3 regions of the Desulfofarcimen acetoxidans DSM 771 genome follow, and region 3 is predicted to be linked to each of the others. Evidence: riboswitches for the same ligand, from Rfam matches in the RefSeq annotation. Region 3 holds a riboswitch; each other region holds the start of a gene.
What was found. A riboswitch is a leader RNA that binds a small molecule or an ion and turns the genes downstream of it on or off. The one in region 3 is predicted to bind cyclic di-AMP.
Positions count from the first base shown of each region.

Region 1: it holds a riboswitch for cyclic di-AMP, as region 3 does, so the genes downstream of both, DTOX_RS05340 (APC family permease) here and eam (glutamate 2,3-aminomutase) in region 3, are expected to answer to the same signal.
Region 2: it holds a riboswitch for cyclic di-AMP, as region 3 does, so the genes downstream of both, DTOX_RS14360 (C40 family peptidase) here and eam (glutamate 2,3-aminomutase) in region 3, are expected to answer to the same signal.

Region 1 is NC_013216.1:1,134,167-1,140,906, forward strand. Features, by position in the region: gene ruvC (crossover junction endodeoxyribonuclease RuvC) at 1-74, shown strand, start outside; gene ruvA (Holliday junction branch migration protein RuvA) at 80-691, shown strand; gene ruvB (Holliday junction branch migration DNA helicase RuvB) at 746-1,756, shown strand; cyclic di-AMP (ydaO/yuaA leader) riboswitch at 2,167-2,296, shown strand; gene DTOX_RS05340 (APC family permease) at 2,445-4,283, shown strand; gene DTOX_RS05345 (APC family permease) at 4,385-6,211, opposite strand.
Region 2 is NC_013216.1:3,143,717-3,150,456, reverse strand. Features, by position in the region: gene DTOX_RS14370 (recombinase family protein) at 1-791, shown strand, start outside; partial or broken gene DTOX_RS14365 (manganese catalase family protein) at 811-1,296, shown strand; cyclic di-AMP (ydaO/yuaA leader) riboswitch at 1,682-1,814, shown strand; gene DTOX_RS14360 (C40 family peptidase) at 1,815-2,441, shown strand; gene DTOX_RS14355 (cold shock domain-containing protein) at 2,739-2,936, shown strand; gene DTOX_RS14350 (iron-containing alcohol dehydrogenase) at 3,249-4,412, shown strand; gene DTOX_RS14345 (iron-containing alcohol dehydrogenase) at 4,601-5,767, shown strand; gene DTOX_RS14340 (ATP-binding protein) at 5,781-6,740, shown strand, end outside.
Region 3 is NC_013216.1:618,983-625,722, reverse strand. Features, by position in the region: gene kamA (lysine 2,3-aminomutase) at 1-699, opposite strand, end outside; gene eam (glutamate 2,3-aminomutase) at 775-2,073, opposite strand; cyclic di-AMP (ydaO/yuaA leader) riboswitch at 2,232-2,375, opposite strand; gene cimA (citramalate synthase) at 2,568-4,133, opposite strand; gene DTOX_RS22795 (hypothetical protein) at 4,191-4,352, opposite strand; gene leuB (3-isopropylmalate dehydrogenase) at 4,422-5,495, opposite strand; partial or broken gene DTOX_RS24045 (3-isopropylmalate dehydratase small subunit) at 5,529-5,993, opposite strand; gene leuC (3-isopropylmalate dehydratase large subunit) at 5,994-6,740, opposite strand, start outside.

The DNA of each region.
Region 1 (6,740 bases), 520 kb from region 3:
CCAGACCAGATGATGTAGCCGATGCTCTGGCAGTTGCAATTTGCCATGCTCATTATGGAAACGGGGTCGGGTGATCATAATGATAGCTTTTTTACGCGGGAAAATTGTCTTTATAGAGGCAAATTCGGTGGTATTGGATGTGTCAGGAGTAGGTTATCGTATTTTTGTGCCCGCCTCATGTCAGAGCAAACTGCCGGCTGCGGGAGAGGAAATGTTGCTGTTAACTTACCTATCAGTCAAGGAGGACAGCCTGCAGTTATATGGTTTTATCGAGCAGCAGGAAAGGGAATTATTTGTTATGTTGCTGAATGTTGGTGGCATCGGACCGAAAGGTGCACTTTCAGTGCTATCCTGTTTATCTCCCGCGCAGCTTTATCTGGCTGTGGCCCGGGAGGATATTAAGGCGGTAATGAAGGTGCCGGGGATAGGTAAAAAAACTGCCCAGCGATTGATCCTGGAATTAAAAGATAAATTAAAAGGCAGGGTGCAGCCCGGAGAAGAGACCACTCCTGAAACTGTTTCAGGCAGCCAGAATGAGGCGGAAGATGCTCTCTTTGCACTTGAGGCACTGGGTTACTCTGTTTCTGAGGCCATAGTTGTTGTACAGGAAGTGTTAAGAAGCTCTTCGAAGAACATTTCTGCTTCAGAGTTGTTGAAAAATGCTTTACAAAAACTTGATGCCAGGCGTTAATCCGATAAGTAGGAAATAATTAGTTGAAGTTTATATATGGGGTGATATAGCTATATGGAAAACAGACTGGTAGCATCGGGGCTGCACGCTGAAGACAGTGATTTAGAAACTAGTTTAAGGCCAAGGCGTTTGGAGCAATATATTGGTCAAGATAAGGTTAAGGAAACACTGGCTATCTTTATCCGTGCGGCACAGGCACGTGCAGAGTCGTTGGATCACGTGCTTTTATACGGTCCTCCCGGTTTGGGTAAAACTACTCTAGCCAATATTATAGCTCATGAAATGGGTGTTAATATCAGGGTTACCTCCGGTCCGGCTATTGAGCGACAGGGTGATCTGGCGGCTATTCTGACCAATCTGGGTCAGGGAGATGTTTTGTTCATTGATGAAATTCATCGCTTAAGCCGTCAGGTAGAGGAAGTGCTTTATCCGGCTATGGAGGATTTTGCCCTGGATATTATGATCGGCAAAGGGCCTGGTGCCCGTTCGGTGCGCTTGAATTTGCCCAGTTTTACACTGGTTGGAGCTACTACCAGAGCAGGTCTCCTGACTTCTCCCTTAAGAGACCGCTTTGGTGTAATCAGCCGTCTGGATTTTTATACTACCGATGAACTAATGCAGATAATTTTACGGACAGCTCAAATTTTGAGAGTTGCTGCTGATGAACAGGGCGCGTTGGCTATAGCCAGCAGGTCAAGAGGTACTCCGAGAGTGGCCAACAGGCTGCTAAAAAGAGTTCGTGATTACTCACAGGTGAGATCGGATGGTATGATTAACGGGGTGCTGGCGGATGAGGCCTTGCAGTTTTTGGAAATTGATGATTTGGGCCTGGATGAAGTGGATCGCAAGCTGTTAAAAGCAGTTATAGAGAAATTTGGGGGAGGCCCGGTTGGCCTGGATACACTGGCTGCTTCCACCGGTGAGGAAGCCGGCACTATTGAGGATGTTCTGGAACCTTTTTTGCTGCAGTTGGGATTGCTGGCTCGTACACCCAGAGGCAGAGTGGTTACTCAAAGGGCGTATAGTCATCTGGGGATACAGCCGGTTTCCATGGAAGGAACTTAGCCGGACACATCCCCCAATATATTAAAATAATGGTAAAAGGCATGAAGATACTAAAAAAAATTTTATTTGGTATATAAATTTTATTAATCTTTGTGTTTAGGCATTGGTTATAAGCAATTAATACCTGTTCTTATTGCTATATGTGGTATTTAAAAATACCTAGTATACAATATATTGTGGGTATTAGATCTTCCTTATATATAAATATTATTAGTGAGGTTGTTTAAATATAATTTTGCAATTATTTCATTAATATATTTTATGTTGTTTGAAGAAATACGTATAATTCATCCTACGATAAGATAGATTGAGATATTATATAATAATTTAAAGATATGACTAATTATCGTGTATTTTTGTCTTAAACAACAATATCTTTGTTAAAGTATTAAGAGTATCATCTAGTTTAGTATTGATTAACGCTTAATCTGAATAGAGCGGGGGAACCAATATATGGGGTGAATCCCACAATGCGTGGGTAGGGTTACTCTTTCAATCCGAATCCGTCAGCTAACCTCGTAAGCGTTGAAAGGGGATGAAATACTGATAATACTAGACTATGTATAACACATTTGATCTCGCTAACGAAAAAAAGAATCCCTGTAATAATTTTATTTTATTTTTATTTGTTGATGTACATTGGGAAACTATAATATCATAAAGGTTTCCTGTTGGCGAGGTGTCGGATGTGTTAAAAGAATTGAGAAGGGCAATTATTGGCCAACCTTTAGAATCTGCTAAAATTGCACATGAGCGATTTTCTGTCCCCAAGGGTTTAGCGATTCTGTCATCGGATGCTTTATCATCTGTTGCTTATGCCGGGGAAGAAATATTACATGTTCTGGTGCCGGTTATAGGTTTATTATCCTTTAATTTCTTAACCCCTATTTCTATAGCTATTATTTTTTTGTTATTTATAGTTAGTTTTAGTTTTAGACAAATTATAACAGCTTATCCCAGAACCAGTGGTGGTGCATATATCGTAGCTAAAGAAAATCTCGGTACTTTAGCTGGTTTAATAGCTGGGGCAGCTCTGCTTTTTGATTATTTACTTACAGTAGCGGTTTCAATTTCAGCCGGTGTTGCCGCTCTAACTTCTGCTTATCATGCGGCTATTCCTCATAGGGTTTCAATTGCCCTGATTGTTATAACTTTTTTAATATTAATGAACCTCAGAGGAATAAGAGAATCAGCCACATTTTTTAGTTACCCGACTTATGGATTTATCTTAGGTATGTTTATATTAATTACTTGGGGTTCATTAAAACTTTTTATAAACGGTACTATTTTTTCTCCTGTTCCTGTACAAACCGGTAATAACATTAATTTAAGCAATATAGCACTTGTATGGATTATATTAAGGGCTTTTTCTTCCGGATGTACTGCTTTAACCGGTATTGAAGCAGTAAGCGACGCGGTACCTAACTTTAAAGAACCTGAGGGGCGGAATGCCAAGAGGGTATTGGCTCTGCTTGCATTATTGCTGTTTATCTTGTTTGGTGGATTAACACTATTAACCAGAGCTTTACATGTAGTACCCACTGAAAATATGACGGTCATTTCTCAAGTAGCCTTGAAAATATTTGGCCCGGGATTTTTCTTCTATCTTTTTCAGGCAAGTACAGGGTTAATATTATTATTAGCAGCAAACACAGCTTTTGCGGGTTTCCCATTACTGGCATCATTGATGGCGAGAGATAAATATTTGCCTCGTTACTTGGGACTTAGAGGTGACAAGCTGGTTTTTAGTAATGGAGTTATACTGCTAGGTTTACTGGCAGCTTTATTAATTGTTATTTTTGATGGGATAACAACTCGCTTAATACCTTTATATGCGGTAGGAGTATTTACAGCTTTTACAGTTGCACAAAGTGGCATGGTTAAAAGGTGGTATAGTCTGAAAGAGACCGGTTGGAGACGGAAGATGTTCATTAATGGTATTGGTGCTGTGGTTACCGGTATTGTTACTATTGTTGTCGCGATTACAAAGTTTGAACACGGTGCATGGATTGTTATGATTATAATTCCGACAATGGTATCTATCTTTCTCACCATTCATAAACATTATCAGGATATACGGGTTGAATTGGATTTTGATAATTACCTAAACAGAGAACTTGTACGACATAAAATTATTGTTCCAATTGCGAGTTTAACTAATGTGGTTGCAAATACTGTAGATTATGGCAAAACATTATCCGATGATATTAAGGCAGTACATGTCTCAACTGATTCTGCAATAACTGAAAAATTGCAAATAAAATGGGCAATTTGGAACCCAGGAGTTGAACTTCTGGTTCTTAATTCACCTTTTCGTTCAGTTTTTGAACCGTTAATTGAATATATTCTTAAGGTAGAAGATTCTAAAAGTGACGATGAAGTTATAACGGTATTGATACCGGAATTTGTAACAACAAAATGGTGGCACCGTTTTCTTCACAATCAAACAGGATTAATATTGCAGAATGCACTGGTAATAAGAAGCAATGTTATTGTTACTACAGTTCCTTACCACTTAAAAAAGTAAGAAATTTTACGTTGTTTAAGGTAAACAGGATAAATGTTAAGCCTTAATTATAAAAGGGTCACCACTTAGCGTGGTGACCCTTTAAACGCCGGTTCCATTAATTATTTTTTTAAATGATAAGGTACAGTTGCAACTACCACATTTTTACGAAACAGCAAGAAAGAACGAATCATTATGCCTGATTGGTTATGAAGAATATTGTGCCAGCCTCTTTTAGGAATAAATTGTGGTATTACTACTGTAACTTGGTAGTTCGACTCACTGGCTTTATGTTGAATAGTATCAATAAATTTTGTTAGAGGATTAATGATACTTCTATAATAAGAATACAGTGTAACCAGTCTTACATCAGGCTGCCATTTTTCCCATTTTTCTTCAAACTCCTTTTCATTTTCTTTGTCAAACGCAATGTAAACAGCAATAATTCTATTTGGAGAAAGAGATTTAGCATAATTTAAGGAACTTTCTACTACACGGGTCATACCGGCAACAGGAACGATAATAATGTTGCCTTCAATAGGTATAACTGTTTTAGAAGCTGTTAGCCTTAGCTCATCACCAACATCTTCATAATGTTTTCTAATTCGGTGGAATACAAAGATAATAATGGGCAGGAAAACAAATACTGACCATACCCGGGTGAATTTTGTTAAAAAGAATATCATTGTGACGATGAAACTAATAAAAGCACCTATTGCATTAACGGTTAGTTTTGGAATCCACCCTTGGGGCTTCTCGCGTATCCATTTAACTATCATACCTGATTGGGACAAGGTAAATGGAATAAACACTCCAATTGCGTAAAGAGGGATTAAATGCTCAGTTTTTGCGTGAAAAATAACAATTAAAATAATCGAAGCTATTCCAAGTATGATAATGCCATTTGAGTATCCTAATCGGTCACCTCTAACAAGAAATATCCTTGAAATAAACTTATCTTTTGCAAGATTAACCGCCAGTAATGGGAAGGCGGAATAACCTGTGTTTGCGGCAAGGATTAATATTAATGCCGTAGTTCCTTGAATAAAAAAGTACATGAAATTATGTCCGAAGGTTTCTTTGGCTATTTGTGATACGACAGTTTCTTTTACATTAGGAGATATCCCATAATAATAGGCTAAATAAACAATTCCTGAAAACAATAAGGCGAGTAAGAAACCCATCATGATTAATGTTTTGGCAGCGTTGTTAGGTGCCGGATCCTTGAAATTAGGAATAGCGTTGGATATGGCTTCAACCCCTGTTAAAGCAGAACTTCCTGAGGCAAAGGTTCTCAAAAGTATAAACAAACTAATTCCAGCCACATCTGCACCAATAGGAGGGTGTAGGTCAGGGGGAACTACTCCTGTAAGAATGTTATAAATTGCCGCCCCGATTAATATTAACAATGCTAAAACGAATAAATAAACTGGATAAGCTAATATTGAAGCAGACTCCGTTATTCCTCTTAAATTTAAAATTGTAATAAAGAGCACAAATGTAATGGCAATTTCTACATTATAGTTATGTAGGAGAGGAAAGGCAGATGTTATAGCATCAGTACCTGCGGACACACTTACAGCAACAGTCAGTATGTAGTCTACCAACAGAGAGCCTCCGGCTATTAAGCCGGCATTAACACCCAGATTGTTTTTGGAAACAACATATGCTCCTCCACCATTAGGATAAGCAAAGATAATTTGCCTATAAGACAATATAAGAGCTGTTAGGAGGACTAATACACCGGCTGCGATCGGAATTGAATACCAAAATGCTGCTGTGCCTACGGTAGCCAGTACTATTAGCATTTGTTCAGGGCCATATGCCACTGATGACAGAGCATCAGAAGAAAGGATAGCTAATGCTTTTCTCTTGATAAGCTTATGTTCTCCTAGCTCGTGGGATTTCAATGGTCGTCCAAGTAAAAATCTTTTTATGGATGAAATCATTAATTACTCACCGCCGATAGTGTTAATACATTATATATTGCCCCATAAAACAATAATTTTGCAGATAAATAGTAACTATTCAGCCTTCCCGTTTTTTAACTAAAACAGGGGGTGCTGATGTATAAAAATGCTACTGTTTGGGTTTAATAATAATTTGGGCAAGACAAATAGGAGTATTTTAGGTTAAACCCCTCCCGTTAGAATAATCCTGGCTTGGCTTTCTTACTTTTTAAGAAAAAAATTGACCTCATCCAAGTAGCCCTAGTTCAGGGGGAATATCCCAACAATGTAGTAACACCGACGCAGGTATCACATATATATTGGGATTTGGCAAAGATACTCAAGCTTCCTCAGATAAAGACAAACATGACATTGACTAAGTTCCGTTCATGCACGAAACTGGATTTGACAATAAATCTGAAATAATAGGACATTTTTAAAACCGCCGAATTGCTTGTATTTCAAGCGATTCGGCGGTTTATTAACCATCAATCTTCTAAAGTCAGGATCCTCTTGCAAGATGTAATAA
Region 2 (6,740 bases), 2.0 Mb from region 3:
TTGTCAGAGACAGCAAGGGTCAGCAAAAAAGAGTGGTGCGGCCACGTGAGGAGTGGATTGTCAGGGAAAATACACACGAGCCGTTAATCACTGAAGAAGAGTACAATAAAGTCCAAACGATAATGCGGCAGAGGAGAGAAAAATACAATCATGAATGGTCTTGCGACAGGAAGTATTTGTTATCAAGTATATTGCGCTGCAATGTATGCAAAGGGAAAATATATGGATTTGCGGATAAGCAATGTAGAAGTATAACCTACAAATATCGTTGTCTTGGCGGAAACGGGAAGTGCAATGGAAAAATAAAAATTTGGAATATGAAAAAAATCGATAATACCATATTGGCCTTTATCGCGGAGATTTTTTCTGATCGGGCAAATATGATAAATTTTATTAGAAGAAATGTTGATTTGTTTACAAATGATCTTAGCGAATTAGTTAAAAAGCGTGAAGTCAAAAAAACATTGCTGGAGCAAATAAATAATGCTATAAAAAAACAGCAGTTAGCTTTTGAGCAGGACATTATCACGGTGGCAGAGTATAAAGAGAGAATGGCGGAACTTCGAGATAATAAACTGGCTGCTCAAAAGGAAATAGACAGCTTAAACCGTAAACTGGAACAAATAGATATGATTGAGGAGAAGATTTATAAAGTATATGAGGATATTAAGGCTTTGATCGATAATATTGATAGCCTGCCAATGGAGGAAAAGTTTCAGTTAGTCAATAACTTTACTGATATATTCATAGACGGCAATGGTAATATTGTAGATGTCAGGTTTAATATTTAGGGAATAAAATTATAAGTCGGGCGGGCCCGACGGAGAGTTATCCGCGGCCTTAAGGTATTTAACGCAGCGCTACACCATGCCCACAGCTAAAACCAAGGGTTTGTTAACAGATATAGGTACAGAAGAACTTGCCCACCTTGAGATTATTGCCACTATGGTGTATAAGCTCTTGAAGGGAGCTACACCGGAGGAATTGAGAGCAGTCGATCTAGCCGGCTATTATACCCAGCATGATCACGCGTTATTTTATAATGATGCTAATGGAGTTCCCTGGACTGCTGCGTACATTCAGGCTACCGGTGATCCTATAACTGATTTGCATGAAGATTTAGCTGCCGAGCAAAAAGCCAGAACAACTTACGAGCATTTGATTTGTCTAACAGACGACCGTGACTTAATAGACGGTTTGAGATTTTTAAGGGAAAGAGAAGTAGTTCACTTCCAGCGTTTTGGGGAAGCTTTAAATGATGTGCAGGGATTTGTATACGGCAAGAAAATATTTTAATCCTTTAAGCTGTAAGGATAACCCGGCAGAAATAGTTTTTTGTGAATCAAAGCCAAGTTGCAACTAACCCGTACCATAAAGTTGGTACGGGTTAGTTGCAACTTGGCTTTTGTCAATGAATGAGTGTTTTTGTAAGAAATGTTTTTTAGTCAGCTTATTTTTGAAAAACTTGTCATTAATAGTATGCTGGTGCGCTCTTAGAACTTGTAAAGGCTAATATGGATAAAACATGAATAAGCAGTAATTGGCTCTAAATAGAGGAACTTTTCGATTATAAAAGCCATAAACGACAATATTCGATGCTTAGTTATTTGACTGATTAGGTCAAAAAATGGTACAATGACAAAGGTGTGCACCGATGCCAAGTAATTTAGAAAAAGGAACAGAATAATTTGCACCGAGTTGCTTTTTAAGCAAGCGGGGGAACCAATTTTTGGGGTGAGTTGCTCTTTGCAAGGGGCTATAACTTTCGGTCCTAACCCGTCAGCTAACCTCGTAGGTGTGGAGAGTGAGGCGTTATGTCCAGAGCTAAAATAATGTTTACTTCCCTTGCCCTGGGAATATCTCTTTGTATTTTACCGGGTATTTCTTTTGCGGAAACTTATACAGTTAAGCCGGGAGATACTCTCTGGAAAATTTCCCGGGATTATGGTACTACCGTAAGCAATATTCAATCATTGAACAATCTTAATTCTGCGTTGCTGCACCCGGGACAGCAGCTAGTGATTGGAGGTCAAGGCCAGAGTCCCGCCCAGCCACAGCAGCAGGTATCCAGAGGTTTGGGCCGGGTAAGTACAGTACTAAGTTTTTCAAAATCTCTGCTCGGTGTGCCGTATGTTTCAGGAGGATCGTCGCCAAGTGGTTTTGATTGCTCAGGTTATGTGAAATATGTGTTCGGTCATTTTGGTATAAACTTGCCCAGAACGGCTGGAGAACAGTATAATGCGGGTCTAAAAGTTTCTTCCGCAGAAGCCAGACCCGGTGATCTGGTCGCTTTTAAAACAGGCGGGTATATTTCGCATGTTGGGATATATCTTGGCGATAGTCAATTTATCAGTGCGACATCCAGTAACGGTATTGACATTACTTCTGTACATGGTCCTTATTGGGGCAGCCGTTTTTTAGGATTCAGTCGAATAATGTAGCCCGGTAAAGATTTTTGAGGGAAAGGGAAGATATTTCCAGAGCTATTCAAGAGATTTCTAACCATCTTCAATATAATCATGTAAAAAGACCGGCTTTCCATGTGCACTGGAAAGCCGGTTTTTGTTTTTCTATGCTGATTTGTATAATATAAATATTTTCGGCCATACTTTAATGTAGAATGTTAAAAAGTTGAAAAGAACCGCAAATGGTTATACAGCCTCTTGTTTTACGCTAAGGGCAATGCATAAGGTATTTTTCGCTTTTTAATAAAAAATCATTAAGGAGGCCCTGTAAATATGGAGGGTACAGTTAAGTGGTTTAATGCTGAAAAAGGTTTTGGTTTTATTGAGCAGGAGGGTGGCGGTGATATATTTGTTCACTTTTCTGCTATCCAAGGGGATGGCTTTAAAACCCTGGATGAAGGGCAAAAAGTAAAATTTGAAGTTGTAGAAGGAAACCGCGGTCCTCAGGCAGCTAACGTTAGCCGCATCTAATAAAATAAAAACAGCTTAAAAAAGGCATTTAATGGATAATGCCTTTTTTATTGTCGTTCAAGTGTGGTGCAGTTGGTCCCTGATGATACATGGATTGTTTTAGAATGGAACATAACTATATATAGAATATTGAATAGATTCTATTTTTTTAGGGTAAACATATTATAGCTGCTATTAATATTAATATTATTCAGCTAATTTTAATTTTGGCACAATTGTTGCAATTATATTGTTTATAGCAAATAAGGGTGCCAGATCCCTCTTGCGCAAAAAAACAAGAAAACACAATATATTAAGAGGAGGAGTTTTATTATGGCATTAGGTGAACAGGTTTACGGTTATTTTATTCCTACAGTAAATTTGATGGGCGTAGGATCAGTTAAAGAAGTTAAGAGCCAGGTTAAAGTTCTTGGCGGCAAAAAAGCTCTTATCGTTACTGATGTTGTATTAAATAAAATGGGCATGGCCGAGCAAATTAAGGCTCAGGTAGTTGAAGCCGGAGCGGAAGCTGTTATTTATGACGGTTCAGAACCTAATCCGACTGACAAAAACGTACATGACGGTTTAAAAGTATACCAGGATAATAATTGCGACATGATTATTTCCTTGGGTGGCGGCAGTTCCCATGACTGTGCTAAAGGTATTGGCATTGTGGCTACCAACGGTGGCAATATTAGAGATTATGAAGGCGTGGACAAGTCCGCTAAAGCTATGCCTCCTTTCATTGCTATTAACACCACTGCCGGTACTGCCAGTGAAATGACCCGTTTCTGCATTATTACCGATACTGACCGTCATGTCAAGATGGCTATCGTTGACTGGAGATGTACTCCTAATGTAGCCATTAACGATCCCGTGATGATGGTGGGCATGCCCCCTGCTTTAACAGCCGCAACCGGTATGGATGCTCTTACCCACGCTGTAGAAGCTTATGTATCTATCATTGCTACTCCCGTTACTGACTCGGCAGCTCTCATGGCCATCAAACTTATTTCTGAAAACCTGCGCAATGCAGTAGCTAACGGTCAAAACATGGAAGCCAGAGATAAAATGGCTTATGCGGAATTCCTGGCAGGTATGGCTTTTAACAATGCCAGCCTTGGTTATGTGCATGCTATGGCTCACCAGCTCGGTGGTTTCTATAATCTCCCGCACGGTGTTTGCAATGCTATCCTGCTGCCGCACGTTGAGCGTTTTAACCTGATTGCATGCCCGGAACGTTTTGTTGATATCGCAGTTGCCATGGGTGAAAATGTTGACGGATTATCCGTGCGTGACGCTGCTGATAAGGCTCTCAGTGCTATTGCAAAACTCTCCAGTGATGTTGGAATTCCCAGCGGTTTAACAACCCTTGGTGTTATGGAAAAGGATCTGGAAACCATGGCTCAAAATGCTATGAAGGATGCTTGCAGTTTCACCAACCCGCGTATTGCCACCCTGCAGGATGTAATTGAAATCTATCGCAGCGCTCTGTAAGAAATAGCGAAAACCATCAGCTAACTTAATATATCTATCGAAAGGAGGCTACTTTACTCAGCAGCCTCCTTTCTTATTCTTTATTGGACAATTCTCAATTATATATTTATAATAATAATAGATATAATGACTATATGTTTGGAATATAATACTGTTTTTTACATATTACGCGCTCAGGAGGTGTTGCTGTGTTTGAAGATAAAGTTGTGCATATTACAAAGTTTGTGGCTCCGGAGATTATATTCGGGCTTGGTGCTTTGAGCCAGGTTGGCGACAGCGTACTTCGACTGGGTGCACGCAAGGTATTTGTGGTTACCGATGAGGGTGTCAGCAGTGCCGGTTGGGTGGATACTGCCTTAGATTCATTAAAGGAAGTAGGTATAGAATACGAGTGCTATTCCGATAGTACCAGTAATCCCAAGGATGTTGAAGTAGCCAGCGGTGTAGAGGCCTATCGGCTTGCCGGGTGTGACGCGGTTCTGGCGGTGGGAGGAGGCAGCCCCATTGATGTGGCTAAAGCGGTGGCAGCGGTAGCATCAAATGGCGGCAGGATAAATGATTATGAAGGTGTAAATCGGATTATTCACCCGCTGCCGCCTATGGTGGTAGTCCCTACCACGGCAGGTTCAGGTTCTGAGGTTTCTCAGTTCGCTATGATTGTGGACACTAATCGCAAAGTTAAGATGACAATCATATCCAAATCCTTGGTGCCGGATATAGCTTTAATTGACCCGGTAGTGCTGCAGACCAAGGATGCCGAATTGACTGCTGTAACCGGTATGGATGCTCTTAGCCACGCTATAGAAGCATATACATCCCTGGCTGCCACACCTTTGACAGATGTGCATGCCATAGAAGCGCTGCAAACTATAGCTAATAACCTGCGCAGCTCAGTTGCTTCCAGAACAAATTTGAAAGCCAAATCTGCCATGGCTATGGCCAGCCTGCAGGCCGGACTGGCCTTTTCTAATGCCATATTAGGAGCCACACATGCCATGACCCATCAGGTTGACGGGCTTTTAGACCTGCACCATGGAAAAACAAATGCAGTGCTGCTCCCTTATGTAATGGAATTCAATATGATTGCCAGCACCGATAAATTTGTCAGGATCGCTGAGGCCTTTGGAGAGTGTGTGCGCGGGATGAGTTCTTGGGCGGCGGCTGAAAGGGCAGTTCATGCTGTGAGGCGCTTAACCCGTGATATTGGCATACCAAAAAATCTAACTGCGCTGGGCTTGAATGGTTCATATATTCCTCAGTTAGTAAAGTCCGCCCTAAATGACGCTTGTTTAATTACAAATCCACGTGATGTCGAAGAAGAAGATTTAACAGAAATCTTTCGAAAGGCTTTGTAAGGGGGTTAGGATTTTGTTTGAAAATAAGCGTAAATTGATTGAAAACCTTACAGGAGTAAACTCCTCTAAATTAAATTATTATCTGGAACTAAAAGAAATCAATAAATTAATCGAATTACAAAACAGCAGGTTAGCCATAATCAATCAGCTTGCTAAAGATATAAACATTGATATGTCCTTTACCGATATATTAGACCGGGTATATGATAAACTGCCTGCTGTAATAAAATGTGATTTTCTGGCCATAGCTTTATTGGAGAATGATGAGTTGGTTTTATCTGCGGTATCACCTAAAACAGGATACGTGGGCAAAACTATTCCTGCAAGCTCTGTTTTATGGGAAGTCATAGATACCGGTGAAAACAGAGCTTATGATTTGCCTGAGGCTTATTGTGATTTAGTGCAGGATGGCTTATTATGTGAATGGGATTTAAGATCACTGACGGTTAATCCTTTATTCGTGCAGGGCAAGGTAATAGGGATTTTAATCATCGGGAATCTGGTCTGGCATCATTATTCAGAAGCTGATTTGAGCTTTTCCGCTCAGTTAGCAGATCAATTGGCGGTTTGTATAGCCAATGCCCGTTTGTATAAACAGGTTTTACGTGGCAAAAGTGAGTGGGAAGAGACTTTTTCCGCGGTTAGTGAGCCTATTTTTTTAGTGGATTTGAATTATAATATATTGCGAGGCAACGAGCATTTTACGGATTTTGTTAATAGCCCGGCTGAAATAGAGGGTAAGAAATGTTATGAATTGCTCTGGGGCAAGGCCGCCAAATGTGAAGATTGTTTTTTGGAGACAGTTGTCGGAACCAGTAAAGCGGCCTATTACCAGAAACAACTGGACAGCGGTACTATTTTAGATGTTTTTTGTTACCCTGTGGTTAATGAACATAATGAGATTTATGCGGTTATTCAACAGATTAAAGATGTAACCGAGAGAGAAAAAATGAAAGCTCAACTGGTTCAGTCA
Region 3 (6,740 bases):
AGGGTGATTAAAGTGGGTGTTTATCCAGATAGGATGATATTTCTTAAGCATTTTGACCAAATGATCAGTGATCCTTTGCGGCATTACTACCGGCGTACGGGTTCCAATACGAATTACCTGAACATGCGGAATTTCTCTTACCCTTCGTATAATTTGCTCCAATCTGTTGGTTGACAAAACAAAGGGGTCTCCGCCGGATAACAATACATCACGTATATCAGGATGAGCTTTAATGTATTCAATAGCCTTTATAATATCACTGTCTTTCGAAACCTTTTCATTATCGCCAACTTTACGCTTGCGAGTACAGTGCCGGCAATACATCGAACATTCGTTGGTAACCAAAAGCAGTACCCTATCAGGGTATCGGTGTGTCAGCCCCGGGCAAGGTGAATCACCATCCTCATGCAGAGGATCATCCATGTCCCCGGAACCTTTAATTAACTCTTTGGGATTTGGTATGCACTGCATGCGAATAGGGCATGTTGAATCATCCTTATTTATAAGTGACGCATAATAAGGAGTGATAGCCATTGGGAACACATCAATAGCTTTTTGAATGCTGGCTTTCTCATAAACAGACAAATTAGCATACTGATCTAACTCGTCTGATGACATGATGCGATTTCGTAATTGCCACCGCCAGTCAGACCAATTGGATTCCTCCGTGATATTTGCAAATAAAAGTTTTTGTTTCATTCTTACCTCCTTAAAAATCATTTGTTATGAATAAAACCCACTTAACGCATAAAATTAATGCAATTCAAAACATTCCTAATATACCGGTTTTATAAAATTCCGACTATCTCTTTTTTCCGGAAAAACTGTGTAATCAATTTGCCTGTTTTCCCAATTGCGCAAGCGTACGGAACTGTTATCAATGCCTAAAAGATACTTTGGTAAGATGGGAATTTTACCGTAACCATTTGGCGCGTTGATTATATAGGTTGGAACCGCCAGACCTGAGGTATAGCCGCGCAGCTTTTCCATTATCTCAATTCCTTCATTCACCGAAGTAATAAAGTGCCGTGTGCCTATAACCTGTTTAGCATGAAAAATATAATAAGGACGGACTCTTATTTTTAGCAATTCCTGGTTGAGTTTTTTCATCACATGCGGATTGTTATTTATTCCTTTTAACAAAACAGCCTGGTTGCCTAAAACCACGCCCGCGCTAACCAGCATGTCGCAGGCCAGCTTGCTCTCCGGTGTAATCTCCTGCGGGTGATTGAATTGTGTATTGATATATACCGGCGGGTGCTGCTTTAATACCTCACACAGTTCCGGCGTAATCCTCTGAGGAAGTGTAACTATTGTCCTGGTGCCCAGGCGCTTAATTTCCACATGCTTGATACTGTCAAGCTCACTGAGCAGCCAGTCTATTTTTTTGTCACTAAGGAGAAGCGCATCGCCCCCCGTAATCAATACATCTCTAATTTCCTTGTTCTTGCGTATATAATCCAGTGCCGCCAACAGGTCCTGGTGTGTTTGATGCCTGTCAACATCGCCTATGCCCCTGCGGCGCTGGCAGTGGCGGCAATACATGGCACATTTATTGGTTACATTAATTATCAGCCTGTCCGGATAACGCCTGGTTATGCAGGGAGCGGGAGAAGTTAATTCTTCCGCCATGGGATCAGCATAGCCGCTAACGTCCAATTCTTTTATACTGGGAACTGACTGCAGCATAACCGGATCGTTCAGGCTGTCAGGCACTATAAGTGAGGCATAATAAGGAGATACAGACCAGCGAAACTTCAGGCCCACCTTTCTGATTTGAGCGCACCGCTCTTCGCTAAGCTGTATTAAACTCGATAACAACTCGACATCATTAATCCGGTGCGATATCTGCCAGTGCCAATCCCGCCACTTTTCCTCATTAGCATTAAAGTGCCTAAACAACTTCTCCCTGTTAGAAAGAATACACTGCTGCAAATCAAAACCTGTTGGAATTTTATCCTTCTTCTCCAGGTAATCACTTATGCTTTTCTTTAAACCTGTCGCCCTTCTAAGACCAATAGCCCTTTTGTCTTCGCAGTTAAAAGTATCATTTTCATTTAAATAAACTGACACATCATCTCCTCCATTCAAAATTAAAATAAAAACACACAATAACCCGAAATTAGCGAGGGTTATTGTGTGTTAATTGCGTTTTAGCAAAATGCAAAGAAAAGCTATGAAGTGCCAATAATAAACACACAGCAAAGGCACAGCAAAGCAAGTCTGCCTGCTCTCTTTTCCTTCAACGCTTACGAAGTTAGCTGACGGATTCGGGCCGAAGAATAACCCTACCTTAATTGAATTTTTAAACTCAATAAGGACTCACCCCAGGAAGTGGTTCCCCCGCTTCTAAATGAATTCAGCGATAGAAAATTTTATTAAGTTTTGTTAATTAAAATAAAAGTGGAAAACCAAACATGGCTTCCCACCCAGAAGTCGTAAATCACTTGTGAAAGCGAATAAATACAAATTAACTCGCCCAGCCTGAACAATCATATTTATCTTAACTATATAAATAGTTTATCATATTAATTAGAATAGATCAAGTGTTCTGAAATAATTTTCTATCAATCATTTTGCTTCAACAAACCGTAGGCCAGGCTGTCTACCAGCGCCTGCCAGCTTGCTTCCATTATGTTCGTTGATACACCGATTGTACCCCAGGAATTTTTACCGTCACCTGTTTCAATCGAAACCCGCACCACCGCGTCAGTGCCCTCTTTTTCATTGAGCACGCGCACCTTGTAATCGTTTAATTGCATCTCTTTAATAGCCGGGTAAAAACCTTCCAAGGATTTACGCAGGGCATTATCCAGTGCATTGACCGGCCCGTTGCCTTCCGCAGCCGTGTGTTTGACCTGATCGCCCACCCAGATTTTAATGGTTGCCTCGGTGCTGGTCGGCCCGTTTTCCTTCATATCCATGATGACCCGCAAGCTTTCCAGTTTGAAAGGATTTTCATACTGACCCGATATGCGTCTCATTAACAGTTCAAAAGAACCATCCGCTCCCTCAAACTGGTATCCCTGGTTCTCCAGTTCCTTTATATGCATGAGCAGTTGCTTATTCTCTTCTGTCTGCTGGGTTAAATCCACATTCAGCTCTTTGAATTTATAAAGCAAATTGGATAATCCAGACTGGTCAGAGACCAGAACCCGCCGCTGGTTGCCCACCAATTCCGGAGTAATATGCTCATACGTTTTGGAATTTTTCATAATGGCGCTGACATGAATGCCGCCTTTATGGGCAAAAGCACTGGTACCCACAAAAGGTTGGCCGTTATGCAGGTGCATGTTGGCAACCTCACTGACAAAGCGGGAAACCTCCGTAAGCTGCGCCAGGTTACCTTCAGGCAAACATTTAAGCCCGCACTTTATTTCCAGATTAGGAATTACCGAGCAGAGATTGGCGTTGCCGCAGCGCTCTCCATAACCGTTCATAGTACCCTGAACCTGTATAACCCCGGACTGAACCGCTATAACAGAATTGGCTGCAGCCATTTCACTGTCGTTATGGCAGTGAATACCCAGAGGAACTGTGACAACACTCTTTACTTTACTAACTATTTCCTGAATATCCCAGGGCATGGTTCCGCCATTGGTATCACAGAGCACAATACGGTCCGCTCCACCCGCCTGGGCCGCTTTAACAGTTTCCAATGCATACTCTGTATTGGCCTTACAGCCGTCAAAAAAATGTTCCGCATCATAAAATACCTGCATGCCGTTTGACTTCAGGTAGGCAACTGATTCTTTAATCATTTGTAAATTCTCTTCCAGAGTAGTATTGAGCGCATACACAACCTGGAAATCCCATGTCTTGCCAAATATACAGGCTACCTGCACACCGGCATCGACAATAGCTTTCAGGTTCACATCCTCTTTCACATCGCTATTCGGCTTTCTGGTACTGCCAAAGGCTGAAACTACGGCCTTCTCCAGGGGAAAGTCTTTAATCCGCTTAAAAAAATCGGAATCCTTGGGGTTGGAGCCAGGCCAACCTCCTTCGATGTAATGAACACCCAATTTATCCAAGCGCAGCGCAATTTTTACTTTATCCTCTACAGAAAAGGATATGCCTTCCCCCTGGGCGCCATCACGCAAAGTAGTATCATATATTTCTATAGTTGACATGCCCTCTCTCCCCCTTATTAAAAAATTTTGCATAACCAAACTGCTTTTTACCGCACATTAAACTCTGATATAGTATTTAAAAACCGCCAGGCTGTACTGTTGGTGTACTGCCAAAAGCGGCTGAACTTGCCCGCGGCTTTTCCCGAAAAAGCAGGGGCTTCCCGGTATATGTTCGCCTGCCGCTATAAGCGGCAGGTCTGAACAGTTTATACCAGGCATTTCGGACGGTTCCCGCCCTACATGAGTATATATTATCTGCTGGCTTGAATCTGCATATCCTTCTGCAATTTAGCCGGCTAAAATCTGTTCGGCTATACGGTCGCCCATCTCGTCAGTGTTGACTAACTGTAGGCCCTCCTCCATAATATCCCTGGTGCGATATTTTTTCAATACCTCGGTAACCGCGTCTTCTATGGCCTTAGCTTCTTTCTCCATGTCGAAGGAATAGCGCAGCAGCATGGCTCCTGACATTACCGTAGCGATTGGGTTAGCTCTTTTCAAACCGGCATATTTAGGCGCTGAACCATGGCTGGGTTCATACAAGCCGATTTTACCGCCGATACTGGCGGAAGCCAGCATGCCCAGAGAACCGGTAAGCTGGGAAGCCTGATCGCTTAAAATATCACCGAACATATTATCAGTAACAATTACGTCAAACTGTTTAGGCATTTTTACCAACTGCATAGCCGCATTATCCACATACATGGTATTAAACTCAATATCGGGATACTCAGCAGCCATATTGGCAACTACTTCACGCCAGTAGCGTGAAGATTCCAGCACATTGGCCTTATCCACCAGGGTGACTTTCTTACGCCTCTTAGCAGCCAGCTCAAAAGCCAGGCGGGCTATGCGCACGATTTCCTCAGTGGTGTAAACCAGCGTATCGGTTACACGAACAGTGCCGTCCGGCAAATCTTCTCTCTTCTTCTCGCCGAAGTAGAGACCTCCGGTCAGTTCACGCACTACCATAATATCCAAACCTTCCACTACCTCCGGCTTTAAGGTGGAGGCATTGGCAAGTGCCGGGAATACCACTGCCGGGCGCAGGTTAGCATAGAGGCCCAATAATTTGCGCAAGGGCAGGAGTGCTCCTCTTTCCGGAGTTAATTCAGGAGGCAGATCAGCCCACTTGTCACCACCTACAGCACCCAGCAAAATGGCATCGCTGCTGTAGCACAGGTCCAAAGTTTCTTTCGGCAGCGGGTGTCCCACCGCGTCATAGGCAGCTCCGCCGACTAAGGCTTCGGTAAACTGAAATTCATGGCCAAAATGTTCCGCTACGGCTTTTAAGGCCTTTAACGCCTGTTCAGTAATCTCCGGTCCGATTCCATCTCCGGGAAGTACGGCAATCTTATACATTTTCTTAACCTTCATCCTTTCTGCGACATAGTTAATAAGTCCACCTGCGGCAATTATTTGCTGCATAAACGGAGGCACCACCGTAGCTTGATAGGTCTCTCCCTTGGTCACATTGGTAATAGTACCTGTTTCCGCATTAACGGAAACCTCATTTCCTTCATCTATACCTTCCACTGCTTCTGTTGATTCCAGAATAGGCAGCCCGATATTGAAAGCATTCCGGTAAAATATACGGGCAAAAGACTTGGCAATCACGCAGGAGACTCCGGCATATTTGATGGATATCGGGGCATGCTCACGCGAACTGCCGCAACCGAAGTTCTTATCAGCTACAATCACATCCCCGGGCTGAACTTTTTGCGCAAAAGAGGTATCGGCATCTTCCATACAATGTTTGGCCAGTTCAACCGGGTCAGAAGTATTTAAGTAACGGGCCGGAATAATGGCATCTGTGTCAATATCGGCTCCGAACTTCCAGGCTTTACCCTTTAATCCCATTTACTCCACCTCCCAGGGTCCGGCAATTCGGCCCAAAATAGCAGAAGCTGCTGCTACTGCCGGGTTGCAGAGATAAACTTCGCTTTCCGGTGAGCCCATACGTCCGACAAAATTGCGGTTGGTAGTAGCCAGAGAACGTTCTCCTTTGGCCAGTATCCCCATGTAACCGCCCAGACAAGGGCCGCAGGTAGGTGTGCTGACCGCCCCGCCGGCATCGATAAAGATCTCAATCAAGCCCTCGCGCATAGCCTGCTTGTAAATTTGCTGTGTGCCGGGGATTACGATTAAACGAATTCTGTCGCTGACCTTTTTCCCCTTCAACACACCGGCTGCCAGGCGCAAATCCTCCATCCGACCATTGGTGCAGGATCCGATAACCACTTGATCCAGCTCAACCAACCCGGCTTGACTGACCGGTCTGGTGTTTTCCGGCAGGTGAGGGAAAGCTACCAGCGGCTCGATTTTCGAGGCATCGTAGCGGCGTATATCGCTGTAGACAGCATCAGCATCGCTCTTATAGAAAGTATAGGGCTTCTTCACCCTGCCTTCCACATAAGCCCGGGTGATTTCATCCGGCGCCACAATACCGTTCTTACCGCCTGCCTCAATAGCCATGTTGGCCATAGTCAAACGCCCGTCCATGGACAGCTTTTCAATGGCCGGCCCGGCAAATTCCATAGCTTTGTATAATGCACCGTCAACTCCGATGTCCCCGATGATGTGCAGAATTAAATCCTTGCCGCCCAC